One region of the Pseudomonas serboccidentalis genome, then DNA from elsewhere that is predicted to be linked to it. Evidence: predicted binding sites of a transcription regulator. Region 1 holds the regulator's gene; each other region holds the start of a gene.
What was found. Region 1 encodes FliA, which starts transcription of late flagellar genes. Its sites were predicted from a motif close to CTAAAGTTTNNNNNNNNNNNGCCGNTAA; they were not measured.

Region 1 (2,200 bases):
TTGGTGACTCGGTAGTCAGTTTTGTGCGCGCCGCGCAGGAAGTGCTGCTGGTGGTCTGCGACGAGCCGACCTCCATCACCGACGCCTACGCGCTGATCAAACTGCTCAACCGCGACTACGGCATGAACCGCTTCCGCGTCCTCGCCAACATGGCGCAGAGCCCGCAGGAAGGGCGCAACCTGTTCGCCAAGTTGACCAAGGTCACGGATCGTTTCCTCGACGTCGCCTTACAATACGTCGGCGCGGTGCCGTACGACGAAAGCGTGCGCAAGGCAGTGCAGAAACAGCGAGCGGTCTATGAAGCCTTTCCGCGTTCCAAGTGCGCGCTGGCGTTCAAGGCGATCGCGCAGAAGGTCGATACCTGGCCGCTGCCTGCCAACCCACGCGGTCATCTTGAGTTTTTCGTCGAGCGCCTCGTGCAGCAAACAGCAGGGCCTGTGTTATGACCGCGAGCGGTATGAATTACTACAAGAAGTCGGCACGTGACGCGCAGTACGAGTTGATCGAGCGTTACGCGCCACTGGTCAAGCGCATTGCCTATCACCTGCTGGCGCGCTTGCCGGCGAGTGTGCAGGTCGAAGATCTGATTCAGGCCGGAATGATCGGCCTGCTTGAAGTCTCGACCAAATATGACGCCAGCAAAGGCGCCAGTTTCGAAACGTACGCGGGCATTCGAATCCGCGGCGCGATGCTCGATGAAGTGCGCAAAGGGGATTGGGCGCCACGCTCGGTTCACCGCAACACCCGTATGGTCAGCGACGCAATTCGCTCAATTGAAGCTAAAACCGGCCGTGATGCTAAAGATCACGAGGTTGCGGCCGAACTCCAATTGAGTCTCGACGATTACTACGGGATTTTGAATGACACGCTGGGCAGCCGGCTGTTCAGTTTCGACGACCTGTTGCAGGACGGCGAACACGAAGGGCTGCACGAGGATGGCGCCAGTGCTCATCTTGAGCCGTCACGCGATCTGGAGGATGAACGCTTCCAGGCCGCGCTGGCGGACGCGATTGCCAATTTGCCGGAGCGTGAGCGACTGGTGTTGGCGCTGTACTACGACGAAGAGCTGAACCTCAAGGAGATCGGTGAAGTCCTTGGCGTCAGTGAATCGCGGGTCAGCCAGTTACACAGCCAGTGCGCGGCCCGCTTGCGGGGGCGTTTGGGGGAGTGGCGAGCGCGCTGAAGGCAGTGTGGGGACACTGCGAACGAGGCTGGTGCGGTGATGAACGGCACCGGTCTTGCTCTGTTGTGCTCCAGACAGTCATCGAGTGCTTTGCCGGATTGATTGAAATGGCGCGTCCAGGTGCTGGGCGCGTTTAAGACTGCTTGGAGGTCGAATTGGACAAGAACATGAAAATCCTCATCGTTGATGACTTCTCAACGATGCGGCGGATCATCAAGAACCTGCTGCGTGATCTGGGGTTCACCAACACCGTCGAGGCCGACGATGGCACCACTGCCATTCCGGTGCTCAACAGCGGAAGCATCGACTTTCTGGTAACGGACTGGAACATGCCGGGCATGACCGGTATCGACCTGCTGCGCCACGTGCGTGCCGATGAAAAACTCAAGCACCTGCCGGTGCTGATGGTGACGGCAGAAGCCAAGCGCGAGCAGATCATCGAGGCCGCTCAGGCCGGCGTGAACGGCTACGTGGTCAAACCTTTCACGGCTCAGGCGCTGAAAGAAAAAATCGAGAAGATTTTCGAACGCATCGGCTGATGAACGCGCGGGGGAGCTATGGAGCATAACGAATCTTCACAGGGCGATTTCGAATCGACCCTGAAAAAACACGCGGTCGAACTGGTCGAGAGCCTTGAAAAAGGCAGGTTCGGCGACGCGGTGCAACTGATCCATGAGCTCAATCAGACCCGTGACCGCGGCCTGTATCAGGAAGTAGGCAAGCTCACACGCGAACTGCACAGTGCGATCGTCAACTTCCAGATCGATCCGCACATGCCGCAGGCCGAGGAAGTGTCGCAAATCACCGACGCCACCGAACGCCTGGGCTATGTGGTCAAGCTGACCGAAGCCGCGGCCAACCGCACCATGGATCTGGTGGAAAGCGCCACCCCGGTGGTCAATGGCCTGGCTGAAGAAGCCCAGGCCCTGAGCACCGATTGGGGCCGCTTCATGCGTCGCGAGGTCGGGGCTGAAGAGTTCCGCGAACTGGCGCGCCGGGTCGACGGCTTTCTTTCGC
Region 2 (2,200 bases), 760 kb from region 1:
CCAGTTGCGTGCGCTGGTTCACCGAATCCATTACACCAGCCATGCCCAGACTCCTACACCAACGCCAAGTGTTGTTGCGACGCACATTCATTGCTAAACGGCACGGCGCTTGCTTTTTAACTCGTATGAACGCTCAAACGACATTTTTTCGACGCCTGACCTCCCGCACCCGCAAAGCGCTGTGCGCGACGTCCGCCGTCTGCTTGTTTTTCGCTGGCAGCCCTGCCGGTGCCGATACGGTTACCTTGCCTGACATGCTTATCGGCGTCACTCAGGGCTTTCTTGAGTTCACCGTAGAAGACTATCTGGCTACCAGTCAAACGGAAGGCCGCTACGAAATCGAGGTCAACCAGCTCGACCCACGTATGCGCATGCCTATGTGCGACAAGGAATTGACAGCGTCGCTGGAGAGCCCGGCACGTCCGCTGGGCCGGGTAACGGTCAAGGTCCGGTGCGAGGGAAGCTCGCCGTGGACGGTGTTCGTGCCCGCTCAAGTCCGCCTGTTTCGCGAGATTGTCACCACCACCCGGCCCCTCAAACGCGCCGGGATTATCGGGCCGCAGGACGTGACCCTGCGTGAACGCGACGTCAGCCAGATCAATCAGGGCTTCCTGACGTCGGTGGATGACGCCATCGGGCAGAAATTAACCCGACCAACGGTCGCCGATCAGGTCATTACCCTGGTGCATCTGGAACAGGCGGAAGTGGTGCGCAAGGGTGATCAGGTGGTCATCATCGCCCGCAGCGGTACGCTCGCCGTGCGTATGCCCGGTGAAGCCCTGGCCAATGGCGGTCTGAAAGAACAGATTCGGGTGAAAAACCTCAATTCCAACCGGGTCATCAAGGCGCAAGTCGTTGCGCCGGGCCAAGTGGAAGTGGCCATGTAAAACGCTCACGCAGAAAACTGGCGCGCGCCCCGACGCTTCCCTAAACTGTGCCGCAGCAGGACACGCTTCGGCACATGCAGCTCATTGCAAAGTGAGCCTAAAGTTTTTCAGGGAATGGCCGAAAACATGGCAAGCGTCCAAATTCCCAGAGGTTTTTAACATGGTCATCGATTTCAGCCGTTTGAACAGCTCCTCGTCACTTACGGGCAGTACACGTACCAGCAACGCCAAGGAAACCGCCGAAACCGGCACCTCCGCGCCGCTGAATACCCCGGCCGAAACGGCCAGTACCGCAAAAAGCGGGGAATCGGTACACCTCAGCAATGAGGCTCAACAGTTGCAGAAGGTCACTGACAAGCTGCGCGATCAGCCTGCCGTCGACAAAGCCCGCGTGGCCGAGTTGAAAGCAGCGATTGCCGATGGCAGCTACAAAGTCGACAGCAACCGTGTAGCCAGCAAACTGCTCAACTTCGAAGCCCAGCGCTAGGCTTTTGCCGGCGCCAGGCTTTTGGACGCTTAGAACCCAAGGCCAGCCATGCACGACACTAATTTATTGCAACTGATCACCGACGACTTTGCTCCAGCTCAACAATTGCTGGAGTTACTGCAAACCGAGTCCCTCGCCTTGCACGGTCGCGACATGCCTCTGCTGGAAGATATTCTGGCGCGCAAACAGGCATTGATCATTCTGCTTGAACAGCATGGCCGCAAGCGCAGCGAAATCCTTGCCAGCCTCAACCTGCCGCTCGACCGTCAGGGCCTGGAGCAACTGGCCAGCCACTCGAGCATTGGCGACCAGTTGCTGTCGCAGAGCGATGTGCTGACCGACCTGATTGCCCAGTGCCAGGCGGCCAACGTCAAAAACGGTCAGTCGATCCAGATTCAGCAGGCCGCCACGGCCAATCAGCTGAAAATCCTCACCGGGGGCGAGCCTCCAGCGCTGTATGACGCCTCCGGCACGTTCGCCAAACCTACCAAGCCGCGTACGCTCAGCCAGGCGTGAGCCATTCGATGTGCCTGCACTATCAACCCGCGAAACATGCTGGCAAAATGCTGGCTAGTCGTAGTCAAATTTTGTCTGGAGATTGAGAAAACGTGCCAAACGCCCTAAGCGCGGATGATAGTCCGCAGCCACCAAAGGTGCTGACCACGCCCCTGGAAATCTCCAGCAACCTGCGCCAGCTGCAAGAAAGCCACGATCCGCTGATCATCACCTTCCATGAGCGCAGCCAGCGCTTCCAGAGCTACCTGATCAAGGTCGACCGTGAAACCGCGACCATCGCCCTAGACGAAATGATCCCGCGCGATGGCGA
Region 3 (2,200 bases), 1.2 Mb from region 1:
TGGATTTCCGCTGTCGATTTCTGCGTGCGCTGCGCCAGCAGACGAACTTCGTCGGCCACCACCGCAAAGCCCCGGCCCTGTTCACCGGCGCGCGCCGCTTCAATGGCCGCGTTGAGCGCCAGCAGGTTGGTCTGTTCGGCAATCGAGCGGATCACCTCCAGCACACTGCCGATCTGCGTACTTTCCGCCGCCAGCGTGCGAATGACTTCGACCGCCTGATCAATGGTTCCGGAGAGCTTGTCGATCTGTTGCAGACTGCCGTCGATGTTGATCTGGCCTTGTTGCGCCTGAGCTTCGGCATCGCGCATTTCAGCGGCGGCGTGTTCGGCGTTTTTTGCCACGTCCTGCACGCCGTAGGTCACTTCGTTGATCGCGGTCGCCACCAGTTCCATCTGCTGTGATTGCTGCTGGCTGCGTTGCTGGGCCTGGGTGGCATCGTTGCCCAGTTCGCTGGACGACTGGCCCAGCGCACTGGCCGACACCTGCAAGTCACCGATCACCCGGCGCAATTTGGCGGTAAAGGCGTTGAAGTGATGGGCCAGTTGCGTGACTTCGTCCTGGCCGTGGGTGTCGAGGCTGCGGGTCAGGTCGCTTTCGCCGCTGGCGATGTTGGCCATGGCGTTCACGCTTTCCTGTAACGGGCGCACGATGCTGCGGGCAATCAGGATCACCAGCAGGGCCATGATCAGCGCAATCACCAGACCGATCACCGTGGCCTTGATCACCTGGCCCTGGAATTCGCTCTGCACATCATCGATGTAGATGCCCGAACCGAGCACCCAGCCCCACGGTTCGAACAGTTTGACGTAGGAAGTTTTCGCCACCGGCTCGCTGGCGCCAGGCTTGGGCCAACGGTAATTGACCATGCCCGCACCTTTGCTTTTGGCGATCGCGACCATCTCGTTGAACACCGCAAAACCGTCCGGGTCACGGATGGCCGAGAGGTTCTGGCCTTCCAATTTGGGGTTGGTCGGGTGCATGACCATCACGGGCGTGAGGTCGTTGATCCAGAAGTAATCGTTCTGGTCGTAGCGCAAGCCTCGAATGGCAGTCAACGCCTGTTTCTGCGCGGCGTCGCGGGTGAGGGTGCCAGCGGTTTCCAGGTCGTGGTAGTAGGTCAGCAGGCCGCTGGCCGTCTGCACCACATGCTGGGTTTTCTGCGCCTTGGCGTGGTACAGGTCATCGTGGATCTGCTTGAGCATCAACACGCCCAAGGTCAGCAGCATCACCACTGCCACAATCAAAATGAGCCACAAGCGTCGGCTGATCGACACACTGCGCAAGCTGTTCATAACGCTGTCACTCCGATTTCTTTTTCTTGTAATAAATCAACGCCAGCATCCAATCACGTTTTCGGTGATCGGGCATACGCGACCCAAGTCGTATAACGCCGCAGCACTATTGAGGCCTGTCTGTTAGGATTTCGGCCCCGCGCGTGAAAACCTGAATCAAAGTTGATATTTCACGGAATTTTGACCGTTTCGTGTGGATCCTGTGCGCGCGGAATCGGTACAGCAACAACCAGCTACGCTGAACGCAGTGAACGTTAGAAAAATACTATCGGGGCATGCCGATGTGCATCGCTCTTTGGGGGACTGATGGATCTTTGGACCGCCTTGCAGGCACTGATTCTAGGAGTTGTAGAGGGGCTGACGGAGTTTTTGCCCATTTCCAGTACCGGACACCAGATCATTGTTGCCGACTTGCTCGACTTCGGCGGCGAACGGGCCATGGCGTTCAACATCATTATTCAGCTCGGCGCGATCCTCGCGGTGGTCTGGGAGTTTCGTCGCAAGATCCTCGACGTGGTGATCGGCCTGCCGACCCAGCCGAGTGCGCAGCGCTTTACTGCCAATCTGCTGATCGCGTTTCTGCCGGCAGTGGTGTTGGGGGTGATTTTTGCCGACCTGATCCACCAATACCTGTTCAATCCCATCACCGTTGCAACGGCGCTGGTGGTGGGTGGCGTGATCATGTTGTGGGCCGAACGCCGACAGCACGAAGTACACGCCGAAACAGTGGATGAGATCACCTGGAAAGACGCGCTGAAAGTCGGTTTCGCGCAGTGCCTGGCGATGATTCCCGGCACCTCGCGCTCCGGCTCGACGATCATCGGTGGTCTGCTGTTCGGCCTGTCGCGCAAGACTGCGACCGAGTTCTCGTTCTTCCTGGCCATGCCGACCATGGTCGGGGCGGCGGT
Region 4 (2,200 bases), 130 kb from region 1:
CTTCTGCTCCGGCGTTGCCGTGGACAGCAGCCACAGCACCAGGAAGAACGCCATCATCGCCGTGGCGAAGTCGGCGAAGGCAATTTTCCACGCCCCGCCGTGATGCCCGCCGGCTATGCGCTTGACGCGCTTGATGATTATCGGCTGATTATTTTCCATGGCTTAACGACCGCGAACGGCTTGTTCCAGCTCGGCAAAGCTTGGACGGTGCGCCGGGTACAGAACCTTGCGCCCGAACTCCACGGCCAGCGATGGCGGCATGCCGGAAGCCGAAGCCACCAGCGAAGCCTTGATGGCCTCGTAAACGTTCAGCTCTTCCTTGGCATCGTGGGCCAGGGAGTGGGCCAACGGACCGAAGAAGCCGTAGGCCGCGAGAATACCGAAGAAGGTACCGACCAATGCCGCACCGACGTGCAGGCCGATGGATTTCTGATCACCTTCACCCAGCGAGGCCATGGTCACCACGATACCCAGTACCGCCGCGACGATACCGAAACCGGGCATGGCGTCGGCGATGCCGTTCACCGCGTGGGACGGGTGCTCGAGGTCTTCCTTGAGGCTATAGAGTTCCATGTCGAACAGGCCTTCCAGCTCATGCGGCGCCATGTTGCCGGAGGACATGATGCGCAGGTAATCGCAGATGAACGCGGTCATGCGTTCGTCTTTGAGCACGGCCGGGTACTTGGCGAAGATTGGGCTCGCGGCGGCGTCTTCGATGTCGCCTTCGATGGCCATCATGCCTTCGCGGCGGCTCTTGTTGAGGATCTCGTAGATCAGGCCCAGCACTTCCAGATAGAACGTGTGGCTGAAACGCGAACTGAACATGCTCAGGGACTTCTTGAGCACGTGCATCGTCATGTAACCGGGGTTGGCCTGCAGGAATGCACCGAGGGCCGCACCACCGATGATCATCACCTCGAAGGGCTGGATCAGGGCGGCAATTTTGCCGTGGGAGAGCACGTATCCGCCGAGCACGCTCGCGAATACGACGATGATGCCGATAATTTTAGCCATAGGTAGAAAGTACTTATTTAAGTCGGGTTCAAGGTCATATTCGGAAGTTAAAAAATCTCTTCTTCTACTTATCGGCAAAACTGCGCCAGACTATAGCCAGTTCAGGCGAAAAGCCAATTTAGCCCATGCCGGGCGCGTCTACAGTCAGTGAAGATCTCGTCCAGACATGGCTAATGAAACGAACGTCCCACATGCAAAACCGACCACCCTCGATGGCTGGGTAAAGTTGCTCGATGGCGTGCGCCTGCCCGTGCCGCAAGAGGCTCACGACAAAGTGTGCCGCGCGATTCGTGACAACCGCAGCTCGCTGCGCGACATCGCCGACCTGATGCAGGACAGCCCGGCACTGGCCTTGAGCGTCATCCGTGAGGCCAATCGTCACACCCATGGCACCATGGCCGCACCGGCGGAAAATCTCGAGGTGGCGATCAACCGTCTGGGCCTGGCGCGCACCGAAGAATTGCTCGCCCGTTTGCCCGTCGAGCCGCAGATGCAGATCCCCAAGGCCCTGCGCCAACTGCAAATGATCAGCCAGCACGCCACGCAACAGGCCAACGGTTTTTTCGCCAGTCGCCTGGCGCGACTGTGGCAGGACATTCATTGGGGCAGCCTGTTGTTTCTCTCGCCGTTATGGCCGCTGGCGCTGACGTATCCCGAGCTGCTCGAAGAGTGGGAGTTGCGGGTTATCCACAAGGGCGAATCGGCCCCGGTGGTCGAGAAGCAATTGTTTGGCGTACGTCTGCTGAAGATCGCCCAGGCACTGGTGCAAATCTGGCACCTGCCGATCTGGGTGCAGCAAGGCTATAAGTTGCTGCTCAGCGAACAGCGCGAACTGGTGAAAGTGCTGCGCATCGCCCGCGACAGCGAACATCCGCTGCGCCAGCAGAATCGCCTTGACGACGATCCGACCTTGCGCCGCTGGCTCAATCAGCCGGCCAATACCGTGCTGCTGGCCAACGGTCTGGCGCTATCGGCGCAACAGGCCTGGGACAGTCCGCACAGCGAACGCTGGCAGTACCTGACCAGCCTTTATCTGCAGATTTCGATGGACGAGGTGCAGCAGCAGTTGCACCAGCAGGCCGCCAACAGTGCGCGCCAGCATGCCATGCCCGATCTGTGGCACCCGGCCGTTTCATTATTGTGGCCGTGGGGCACCCATCGCCTGCCCGCCGGAATGCTCCCGGCG

Region 2: flgM (flagellar biosynthesis anti-sigma factor FlgM) is a predicted target of FliA. The motif match lies at 985-1,012, and genes of this name have one in related genera.
Region 3: NN484_RS24635 (methyl-accepting chemotaxis protein) is a predicted target of FliA. The motif match lies at 1,421-1,448, and genes of this name have one in related genera.
Region 4: motA (flagellar motor stator protein MotA) is a predicted target of FliA. The motif match lies at 1,083-1,110, and genes of this name have one in related genera.

Annotation. Positions count from the first base shown of each region.
Region 1 is NZ_CP101655.1:4,154,789-4,156,988, reverse strand. Features, by position in the region: gene fleN (flagellar synthesis regulator FleN) at 1-446, shown strand, start outside; gene fliA (RNA polymerase sigma factor FliA) at 443-1,183, shown strand; gene NN484_RS18985 (chemotaxis response regulator CheY) at 1,351-1,722, shown strand; gene NN484_RS18980 (protein phosphatase CheZ) at 1,741-2,200, shown strand, end outside.
Region 2 is NZ_CP101655.1:4,917,347-4,919,546, forward strand. Features, by position in the region: gene NN484_RS22420 (chemotaxis protein CheV) at 1-43, opposite strand, end outside; gene flgA (flagellar basal body P-ring formation chaperone FlgA) at 126-887, shown strand; gene flgM (flagellar biosynthesis anti-sigma factor FlgM) at 1,048-1,374, shown strand; gene NN484_RS22435 (flagella synthesis protein FlgN) at 1,423-1,890, shown strand; gene NN484_RS22440 (flagellar brake protein) at 1,983-2,200, shown strand, end outside.
Region 3 is NZ_CP101655.1:5,404,709-5,406,908, reverse strand. Features, by position in the region: gene NN484_RS24635 (methyl-accepting chemotaxis protein) at 1-1,292, opposite strand, end outside; gene NN484_RS24630 (undecaprenyl-diphosphate phosphatase) at 1,599-2,200, shown strand, end outside.
Region 4 is NZ_CP101655.1:4,285,538-4,287,737, reverse strand. Features, by position in the region: gene motB (flagellar motor protein MotB) at 1-159, opposite strand, end outside; gene motA (flagellar motor stator protein MotA) at 163-1,014, opposite strand; gene NN484_RS19565 (HDOD domain-containing protein) at 1,181-2,200, shown strand, end outside.